DNA from 2 places in the Pseudomonas migulae genome. Region 2 is predicted to be linked to the other one. Evidence: riboswitches for the same ligand, from Rfam matches in the RefSeq annotation. Region 2 holds a riboswitch; the other holds the start of a gene.

Region 1 (4,471 bases), 4.7 Mb from region 2:
TGCGGCTCGACGCGAATGTCGATGTGCTGGCCGTAGTAGCTGTAAGGCCAGCCGTAGAAACCGCCGTCCTTCACCGAAGTGATGTAGTCCGGCACCAGGTCGCTGCCGATTTCATCCCGCTCGTTGACGGCCGTCCACAGCGCACCCCTCCGGGGCTCCCAGGCCAGACCATTTGGATTGCGAATCCCCGAAGCGAAGATCCGGTGATTGCCGGTGGCGCGATCCACTTCCCAGATCGCCGCGCGACCTTCTTCCTGGTCCATGCCGTTTTCGCCGACGTTGCTGTTGGAGCCCACCGTCACGTACAGCTTGCTGCCGTCCTTGCTGGCGATGACGTTTTTGGTCCAGTGGTGATTCAGCGTCCCGCCCGGCAGATCAACCACTTTGATCGGCTGCGACTTGATTACCGTGTCGCCATCCTCATAGCGGAAGCGCAGCAAGCGATCCGTGTCGGCGACATACAGGTCGTTGCCGACCAGCGTCATGCCGAAGGGCGAGTTGAGGTTTTCCAGGAACACTGTGCGGGTTTCGGCGATGCCGTCGTGGTCCTTGTCCCGCAACAGCGTGATGCGGTTCGGGCTCGGTACGGCGGCACCGGCGCGGCCCATGACTTTTTTCATGACCCAGCCTTTGACGCCTTTGCCATCGTCGGGTTTGGGCGGCGCGTTGGTTTCGGCGACGAGCACGTCGCCGTTCGGCAGCACATACAGCCAGCGCGGGTGATCGAGGCCTTCGGCGAACGCAGCCACCTGAGTGCCCGCTGCGGCGGTGGGTTTGGCACCGTCAGCCCAGCCGATCGCCGGGGCGATGTTCACCGTCGGGATCAGGGTTTTGTTCGGTTCTGGCAATTTGGGTGTCGGGCCGGTGCCGTCGGAGACTTGCAGGCTGGAGGTTTCACCGCAGGCGGCGAGCCCTCCGGCGAGGGCGATGACGAGAACGAGCTGGGGCTTGCGCATGCTGATTTCCCTATAAATGCAGTGACCTGATCAATAGAGAAGCGCAAACCCGCGATGGTTCAACCGGTCAGCCCCGGGCTTCCTTGAACAGCACGGCGATGCCGGGGTGATAGTTGCCCGCTTCATTGCGCAACTTGCGGTAGGCGTAGGGGAAATACCAGGCGACGGCGCAGGTGTGTTCCTTTTGCAGGTCGTCGACCATGTCCTGGAGTTCTTCCGGGGTAGCTCCGTGCTGGGCTTTTTGCGGTGCAACGAACAGGCAGCCGAGTTTCAGGTCGCTGGCGTAGCTGATTCGCCTGGCGTCGCTGGTGATATCGGCGAGCGCCTGTGTAAGGTTCAGGCTGTTGACCCGCGGCCAGCGTTGCGTGGCTTGAAGGTAGGCGCGCTCTTCGCTGGTGGCGATGAACAGGTCGGCGCGGGCGTTGCGTTCGCCTTCCTCGTTCTGTTTACGGGTCGGTGTGTTTTGCAGCGTGACCATTTCCGCCATCCACGCGGCGGCCGAGAGCAAGCCGAGGTTGGCTTTTTCGTCGTACCAGTAAGGCGTGTCGTTATCGCCGCGCACGGCGTTGTAGCGGTTGATACAGTCAAACCAGCGTTCCAGCACCGGGCGCAGGAATTCCAGCTTCGGATTGCTGATGATCATGCCTTGCATGTGGCTCACCCTTGTTATTGTGTTGTCAGGTTGTGGCGCTTTGATATCACTGCTGAGAGTGTGGCACAAGATTGGCGTCAGATAATTGATCGACGGCAGTTATTCGCCGGACGGCGTCCCGGCTTTAATTGACGCTCCACCCTCAACCCTCTAACCTTCGCGGCTTGTTTCAGGTGCTCTGTGGCCTTGGTCGACAGAGTGAAACAGGGAAGCCGGTGAGTGCGTTCGTTCACTTCATGAACAATCACGATCCCGGCGCTGCCCCCGCAACGGTAAATGAGTGAAGACTGCGCATTTTTGCCACTGTGTCGATATCGGCATGGGAAGGCGCGCAGTCAGGCGTAACGCCGCTCATGAGCCCGGAGACCGGCCTGATCCATCCAGCGGCATCACGGTGGGCGATGCCAGGCTTCTTGCCGTCTATTCTTGTGCCTGCCCGCCGTTATCCAGCCTCAACGGAGAGCTCCCCCATGACTGATACTCCCGATCGTGACGAACGCCACCTGGCGCGCATGCAGCGCAAAAAAGCCGTGATCGACGAACGCATCGCCAATTCGCCGAATGAGTGCGGCCTGCTGCTGGTGCTGACCGGCAACGGCAAAGGCAAAAGCAGCTCGGCGTTCGGCATGCTCGCCCGCTCCATGGGCCACGGCATGCAGTGCGGCGTGGTGCAGTTCATCAAGGGCCGCAACAGCACGGGCGAAGAACTGTTTTTCCGGCGCTTCCCCGAGCAGGTGCGTTTTCATGTGATGGGCGAGGGCTTTACCTGGGAAACCCAGGACCGCCAGCGTGATATCGCCGCCGCCGAAGCGGCCTGGGCCGTGTCCCGTGAACTGCTGCGTGATCCATCGATCGGTCTGGTCGTGCTGGATGAACTGAACATCGCCCTCAAGCACGGTTACCTCGACCTCGATCAGGTGCTCAGCGACTTGCAGGCGCGGCCGCCGATGCAGCACGTGGTGGTGACCGGTCGCGGCGCCAAGCCGGAAATGATCGAACTGGCCGACACCGTCACGGAAATGGGCGTCATCAAGCACGCCTTCCAGGCCGGGATCAAAGCGCAAAAAGGCGTCGAATTGTGAGTCAACCACGTCATTGCCCGGCGGTCTTGATTGCCGCGCCGGCCTCCGGTCAGGGCAAGACCACCGTCACCGCCGCGCTGGCCCGTTTGCATCGCAACCAGGGGCGCAAGGTTCGCGTGTTCAAATGCGGCCCTGATTTTCTCGACCCGATGATTCTCGAGCGCGCCAGCGGTGCGCCGGTGTATCAACTGGACATGTGGATGGTCGGCGAGCAGGAAAGTCGTCGACTGTTGTGGGAAGCCGCCGGCGAAGCGGATCTGATTCTGATCGAAGGCGTCATGGGCTTGTTTGACGGTACGCCGTCCAGCGCTGACCTGGCGCGGCATTTCGGTGTGCCGGTGCTCGGGGTGATTGACGGCACGGCGATGGCGCAGACCTTTGGTGCGCTGGCGCTGGGGTTGGCTAAGTATCAGCCGGACCTGCCGTTCGCCGGGGTGCTGGCCAACCGTGTGGGCACCTTGCGTCATGCACAGTTGCTTGAAGGCAGTCTCACTGAAGGCTTGCGCTGGTACGGCGCGTTGTCCCGGGAAACCGGGATTGAATTGCCGAGTCGGCACCTCGGTCTGGTTCAGGCCAGTGAGCTGAACGATCTCGACGTGCGCCTCGATGCGGCGGCCGAATCACTGGCCAACAGTTGTGACGTTGCGCTGCCGCCGCCGGTGGAGTTCGCCGCTCCAGAAGTGATCGCTGCCGAGCCGTTGCTGGCCGGTGTACGGATTGCCGTGGCCCGTGACGAAGCCTTCGCCTTCACCTACGGCGCGAGCCTGGATTTGCTGCGAGCCATGGGCGCTGAACTGGTGTTTTTCTCGCCAATCCGCGATGCACAGTTGCCGGAAACCGACAGCCTCTATCTACCAGGCGGTTACCCGGAATTGCACCATGTGGCGCTGGCACAGAACACCCCGATGCTTGACGCGATTCGCGCTCACCACGCGGCGGGCAAACCGTTGTTGGCCGAGTGCGGCGGGATGTTGTATTTGCTCGACTCGTTGACCGATGTCGAAGGCACTCGCGCAGAACTGGTGGGGTTGCTGGCCGGTGACGCGGTGATGCAGAAACGGCTGGCGGCGCTGGCGTTGCAGGCGGTCGACTTGCCGGAAGGTTCGCTGCGCGGGCACACCTATCATCATTCGTTGACCAGCACCGAGCTTGAACCGATTGCTCGCGGCCTGAGCCCTAACGGCGGGCGCGGGGCGGAGGCGGTTTATCGTGAGGGGCGGATGACGGCTTCCTATGTGCACTTCTATTTCCCGTCGAATCCATCTGCGGTAGCCGCGTTGTTTGCACCGGACCTTGATGCCGCCTTCGCGAGCAAGCCCGCTCCCACATTAATCAGCGCGTTGCCTGAAGAAACGCGGTCAACTGTGGGAGCGGGCTTGCTCGCGAAGAGGCCATGACCGACAACGCCTTCAGTCAGGCCGAACGGGAAGCGGTGTATCGCGCGATCGCCGAACGCCGCGACATGCGCCACTTCAGCGGCGGCACCGTCGAACCCGAGTTGCTCCGGCGCCTGCTCGAAGCCGCGCACCAGGCGCCGAGCGTCGGCCTGATGCAGCCCTGGCGATTCATCCGCATCAGCGATCGCGCCTTGCGCGGCAAGATCCAGTTGTTGGTGGAACAGGAACGCATCCGCACCGCCGAAGCCCTCGGCGAACGCACCGACGAATTCATGAAGCTGAAAGTCGAAGGCATCAACGACTGTGCCGAGGTGTTGGTCGCTGCGCTGATGGACGATCGCGAGCGCCACATCTTCGGCCGCCGCACCTTGCCGGAAATGGACA
Region 2 (4,471 bases):
CGGGGCTGGATTGAGCGAAACCGGTGGTGTTGAGAATCACCCCTGCTTCGACTTCATCCAGCCAGTCCTCAACCACCGTCAGGCAGCCGGGCTCCTTCAAACTGGCCACGGCAATCGGCAAAGGGTTCAACCCCGCCGCTTGCAAACGCTGGCAGAAAACATCAATGAACGCGGTGTTCGCCGCTTGCAAATGCGAGCGGTAAAACAGCACCGCCGCCACCGGTTGATCGGCGTGCCATTCGGCTTGCCAATCACTCAGTGCAGCGGGGCTTTTTTGCGGGTGGTAGATCGCGGTGCGCGGCAGGGTTTGTGGCTCGGCCCACGTGTAGTCGCGATCCAGCCAGCGATTGGCCACGCAGCGAAACAGATCGAGGGCGTTGGCCATGCCGCCCTGGCGCAGGTAATGCCAGAGCCGGTCGCGGTCTTCGGCAATCACGGTGCTGAGGTCGCTGAGCTCCGGGTCCGGGCGATCATCGCCGGGCACCAGAATCAGCTGCACACCGCGCTGCGAAAGTTCGACCAGACGTTCGACGCCGTAACGCCAATAAGCGATGCCGCCGTGCAACGAAATCAAAATCACCTTGGCGTGGCGCAGTACTTCATCGACATACAGGTCGACCGACGCGTGATTTTGCACCTGCATCGGGTTCGCCAGACGCACGCTCGGGTAATCGTCCGGCAACTGCTGCGCCGCTTCGGCGAGCAGCGCCAGGCTGGAATCGCCGCTGCACAGGATCACCAACTCGGCGGGGGTTTGTCCAAGGTCGGCAATGTTGTCATCCGACACGAAACCGCCGGGCTGGGTCCTGAGCAGGTGCATGGGTCAGACGCTGAGCGCGGCGCGCAGTTGCGCTTCGAGTTGCACGGCATCCAGCTCCTGACCGATCAACACCAGACGCGTGGTGCGCGCTTCATCGGCGCCCCACTGACGGTCGAAGTGCTTGTCGAAACGCGTGCCCACGCCCTGGATCAGCAGGCGCATCGGCTTGTTCGGAATCGCGGCGAAACCTTTGACCCGCAGAATGCCGTGCTTGACCACCAGTTGGGTCAGCGCGTCCAGCAGCAGACTTTCGTCGGCTTGTGGCAGTTCGATGGAAATGGAGTCGAACGCGTCGTGATCGTGATCATCTTCGCCTTCATGGTGGTGATCGTGATGACTGTGGCGGCTGTCGATGTGTTCTTCGGAACCGGCACCGAGGCCGATCAGCACGTCCAGTGGCAAGCGACCGCTGCTGGCTTCGATGATTTTCACCGCTGGCGGCAGTTCTTCAGCGACTTCCAGGCGTACGCGGGCCAGGTCTTCCGGGCTGATCAGGTCGGCCTTGTTGAGGATCACCAGGTCGGCGCTGGCCAGTTGGTCGGCGAACAGTTCGTGCAGGGGCGATTCGTGGTCCAGGTTCGGATCGAGTTTGCGCTGGGCGTCGACCTGGTCCGGGAAAGCGGCGAAGGTGCCGGCGGCAACGGCCGGGCTGTCGACGACGGTGATCACCGCGTCAACCGTGCAGGCGCTGCGGATTTCCGGCCACTGGAAGGCTTGGACCAAAGGCTTTGGCAGGGCCAGGCCCGACGTTTCGATCAGGATGTGATCGAGGTCGCCACGACGGGCGACCAGTTCGCGCATCACCGGGAAGAACTCTTCCTGGACGGTGCAGCACAGGCAGCCGTTGGCCAGTTCGTAGACCCGACCGTTGGCTTCTTCTTCGGTGCAGCCGATGGAGCATTGCTTGAGGATTTCGCCGTCGATGCCCAGTTCGCCGAACTCGTTGACGATCACCGCGATGCGGCGGCCCTGAGCGTTGTCGAGCATGTGCCGCAGCAAGGTGGTCTTGCCCGAGCCGAGGAAGCCGGTAACGATGGTGACGGGAAGTTTGGCCAGTGTTTTCATCGGATGCCCTTTGGCAAGGTGGCGGGCATACGGGACGACGACCGCTGCTGCACAGGCAGGCGCGCGGAAGATTTCGCCACCGGATCACCCCGCCCGGTTGTAGTGAGAATTCGGTTCGAGGCAGGTCTCCTGGCTGACGGTGTGCCTGTCGCTAGACTGGCGTTCGCTGCGCCTTCCCGCGGGCTCCAGGGCTGGAGCGTGCAGTGGCGTGGCAGCGAACATCACCGTTCACAGTTGCGGGGGCAGCCGCGGCATCGACCGCGTTCCCTTCTTAGCTTCGGCAAATGCCGAAGAACCTCGAAAGCGCAAGGCTACGCATGGTGTGGGAGCGGGTCAATGTCCGTCAGTTGATTGCAATCCCTTGTGGCAAGGCAGGTTACCTGTGGCGAGGGGATTTATCCCCGTTGGGCTGCGCAGCAACCCCATGCATTCTTTCAGGCACATCCCGCAAGCAGGTATTGCGACGGCTTCTCCGCCGAACGGGGATAAATCCCCTCGCCACAGGTAACACTCCTTGCCCTTGCCCTCCCACCGAGTTGAGAACCCTTGCCAATTGACGCCCAACCCCCGCCCATGCTCTCCTACACGCCTTGTTACGGGTGCCCTTCACAGGGTGAAACGGGAAACCGGTGAATCATGTGCTTTACTCAAAGCCATGTCAGTCCGGTGCTGCCCCCGCAACGGTAAGCGAGCGAAGCGTCAGATCCACTGTGCCAGCAGTTCGGCATGGGAAGGTGACGCTTGCAGGTTTCGGTGAATGCCAAAGCCCCTCGCGAGCCCGGAGACCGGCCCGCAACACAAAGTGACGATTACGTTCACTGAACAACAAACCCGCGGTGGGCGGGCGCTGTTTGAATCTCTGCGAGCCCGATTTGCAGGGATCTTCCATGCGCTCTATTCACCCGCTGACAGACCAGAGGGAAGCGCCATGTCGATCATCAGCAGCACCGGCCACACATCCGCCACCACCACCACTACCACCTTGGCTCAACGCCTGACCGCTGCCATCTGCGCATCGATCCTTGGCGCGTGCCTCGTGTATTTCGCCGGTTTCTCGCACATCGAAGCGGTGCACAATGCCGCGCACGATACCCGTCACAGCTCCGCGTTCCCGTGCCACTGAGACCTGCCGACATGATCAAGCGTATTGCGCAAACCGCAGGTTTCACCGGGCTGCTGGCAGCCCTGTTGCTGACCCTGCTGCAAAGTTTCTGGGTCGCACCGCTGATTCTGCAAGCCGAGACTTACGAAAAATCTGAGCCTGCGGCTGTTGAAGTTCATGAACACGCCGCTGGCGCCGCCGCTCACACCCACGATGCCGAAGCCTGGGAACCGGAAGACGGCTGGCAGCGCGTGTTGTCGACCACCGGCGGCAATCTGGTGGTTGCAGTCGGTTTTGCCCTGATGCTCGCCGGTCTCTACACCTTGCGTGCGCCGACCAAAACCTCCCAAGGCCTGCTCTGGGGCCTGGCCGGTTACGCCACGTTTGTACTGGCACCGACCCTCGGCCTGCCACCGGAACTGCCGGGCACTGCCGCGGCGGACCTGGCACAACGACAAATCTGGTGGATCGGCACGGCAGCGTCCACCGCTGTCGGCATCGCGCTGATCGTGTTCAGCCGTCATTGGCTGATGAAGCTCCTGGGCGTGGCGATTCTCGCCGTTCCTCACGTCATTGGCGCCCCGCAACCGGAAGTGCACTCGATGCTCGCGCCGGAAGCCCTGGAAGCCCAGTTCAAAATCGCTTCGCAGCTGACCAACGTCGCGTTCTGGCTGGCCCTGGGCCTGATCAGCGCCTGGTTGTTCCGCCGCAAAAGCGATGGCCAATACCACGCATGACAGACACTGGCACAGCGCCGACTTTAGTTGTCGGCCTGGGCTGCCAGCGCGGCTGCCCCGTCAGCACGCTGCGGGCGTTACTCGATCAGGCATTACAGGCTCATCACATCGAACTTCACCAGATCAAGGCCTTGGCCAGCATCGACCTGAAGCGTGATGAACCCGGCCTGGTCGAGCTCGCCGAACAACTGGGATTGCCGTTGATGTATTTCAATAGCCAGCAACTGGAAGGTTACAAACCGCAACTCAGCCACCTGTCCGACATCGCTTTCGAACGCACCGGCTGCTACGGCGTAGCGGAAAGCACCGCCCTCGCCCTCGCGGAACAACTGGCCCAGGCACCGGCAAAACTGCTGATCTCGCGACAAAAATACGCCCAGGCCACCCTGGCATTGGCCTGCACTGCGTAAAATCCTCGATAATCCTCGCCTTCGATCATGAGCAATCTTCATCTGAAGCCTTGCCCAGTCCCTTTTTCTGACAGGAAACGACGATGACCGTCTATTTCATTGGCGCAGGTCCCGGCGACCCGGAACTGATCACCGTCAAAGGCCAGCGGCTGATCCGGAGCTGCCCGGTGATCATCTACGCCGGCTCCCTGGTGCCCGCCGCGGTGCTGGAAGGCCATTGCGCCGAACAGGTGGTCAACAGCGCCGAACTGCACCTGGAGCAGATCATCGAACTGATCAAGTCTGCCCATGCCAATGGCCAGGATGTGGCACGGGTGCACTCGGGCGATCCAAGCCT

Evidence for each region. A riboswitch is a leader RNA that binds a small molecule or an ion and turns the genes downstream of it on or off. The one in region 2 is predicted to bind cobalamin.
Region 1: it holds a riboswitch for cobalamin, as region 2 does, so the genes downstream of both, cobO (cob(I)yrinic acid a,c-diamide adenosyltransferase) here and cobW (cobalamin biosynthesis protein CobW) in region 2, are expected to answer to the same signal.

The regions. Positions count from the first base shown of each region.
Region 1 covers NZ_JALJWR010000001.1:5,764,987-5,769,457, forward strand. The annotation lists gene J2Y86_RS26475 (PQQ-dependent sugar dehydrogenase) at 1-956, opposite strand, end outside; gene J2Y86_RS26480 (hypothetical protein) at 1,024-1,608, opposite strand; cobalamin riboswitch at 1,763-1,997, shown strand; gene cobO (cob(I)yrinic acid a,c-diamide adenosyltransferase) at 2,079-2,690, shown strand; gene J2Y86_RS26490 (cobyrinate a,c-diamide synthase) at 2,687-4,087, shown strand; gene bluB (5,6-dimethylbenzimidazole synthase) at 4,084-4,471, shown strand, end outside.
Region 2 covers NZ_JALJWR010000001.1:1,108,856-1,113,326, forward strand. The annotation lists gene cobN (cobaltochelatase subunit CobN) at 1-820, opposite strand, end outside; gene cobW (cobalamin biosynthesis protein CobW) at 824-1,885, opposite strand; cobalamin riboswitch at 1,988-2,200, opposite strand; cobalamin riboswitch at 2,466-2,693, shown strand; gene J2Y86_RS05085 (CbtB domain-containing protein) at 2,814-3,008, shown strand; gene J2Y86_RS05090 (CbtA family protein) at 3,020-3,724, shown strand; gene J2Y86_RS05095 (cobalamin biosynthesis protein) at 3,721-4,134, shown strand; gene cobM (precorrin-4 C(11)-methyltransferase) at 4,218-4,471, shown strand, end outside.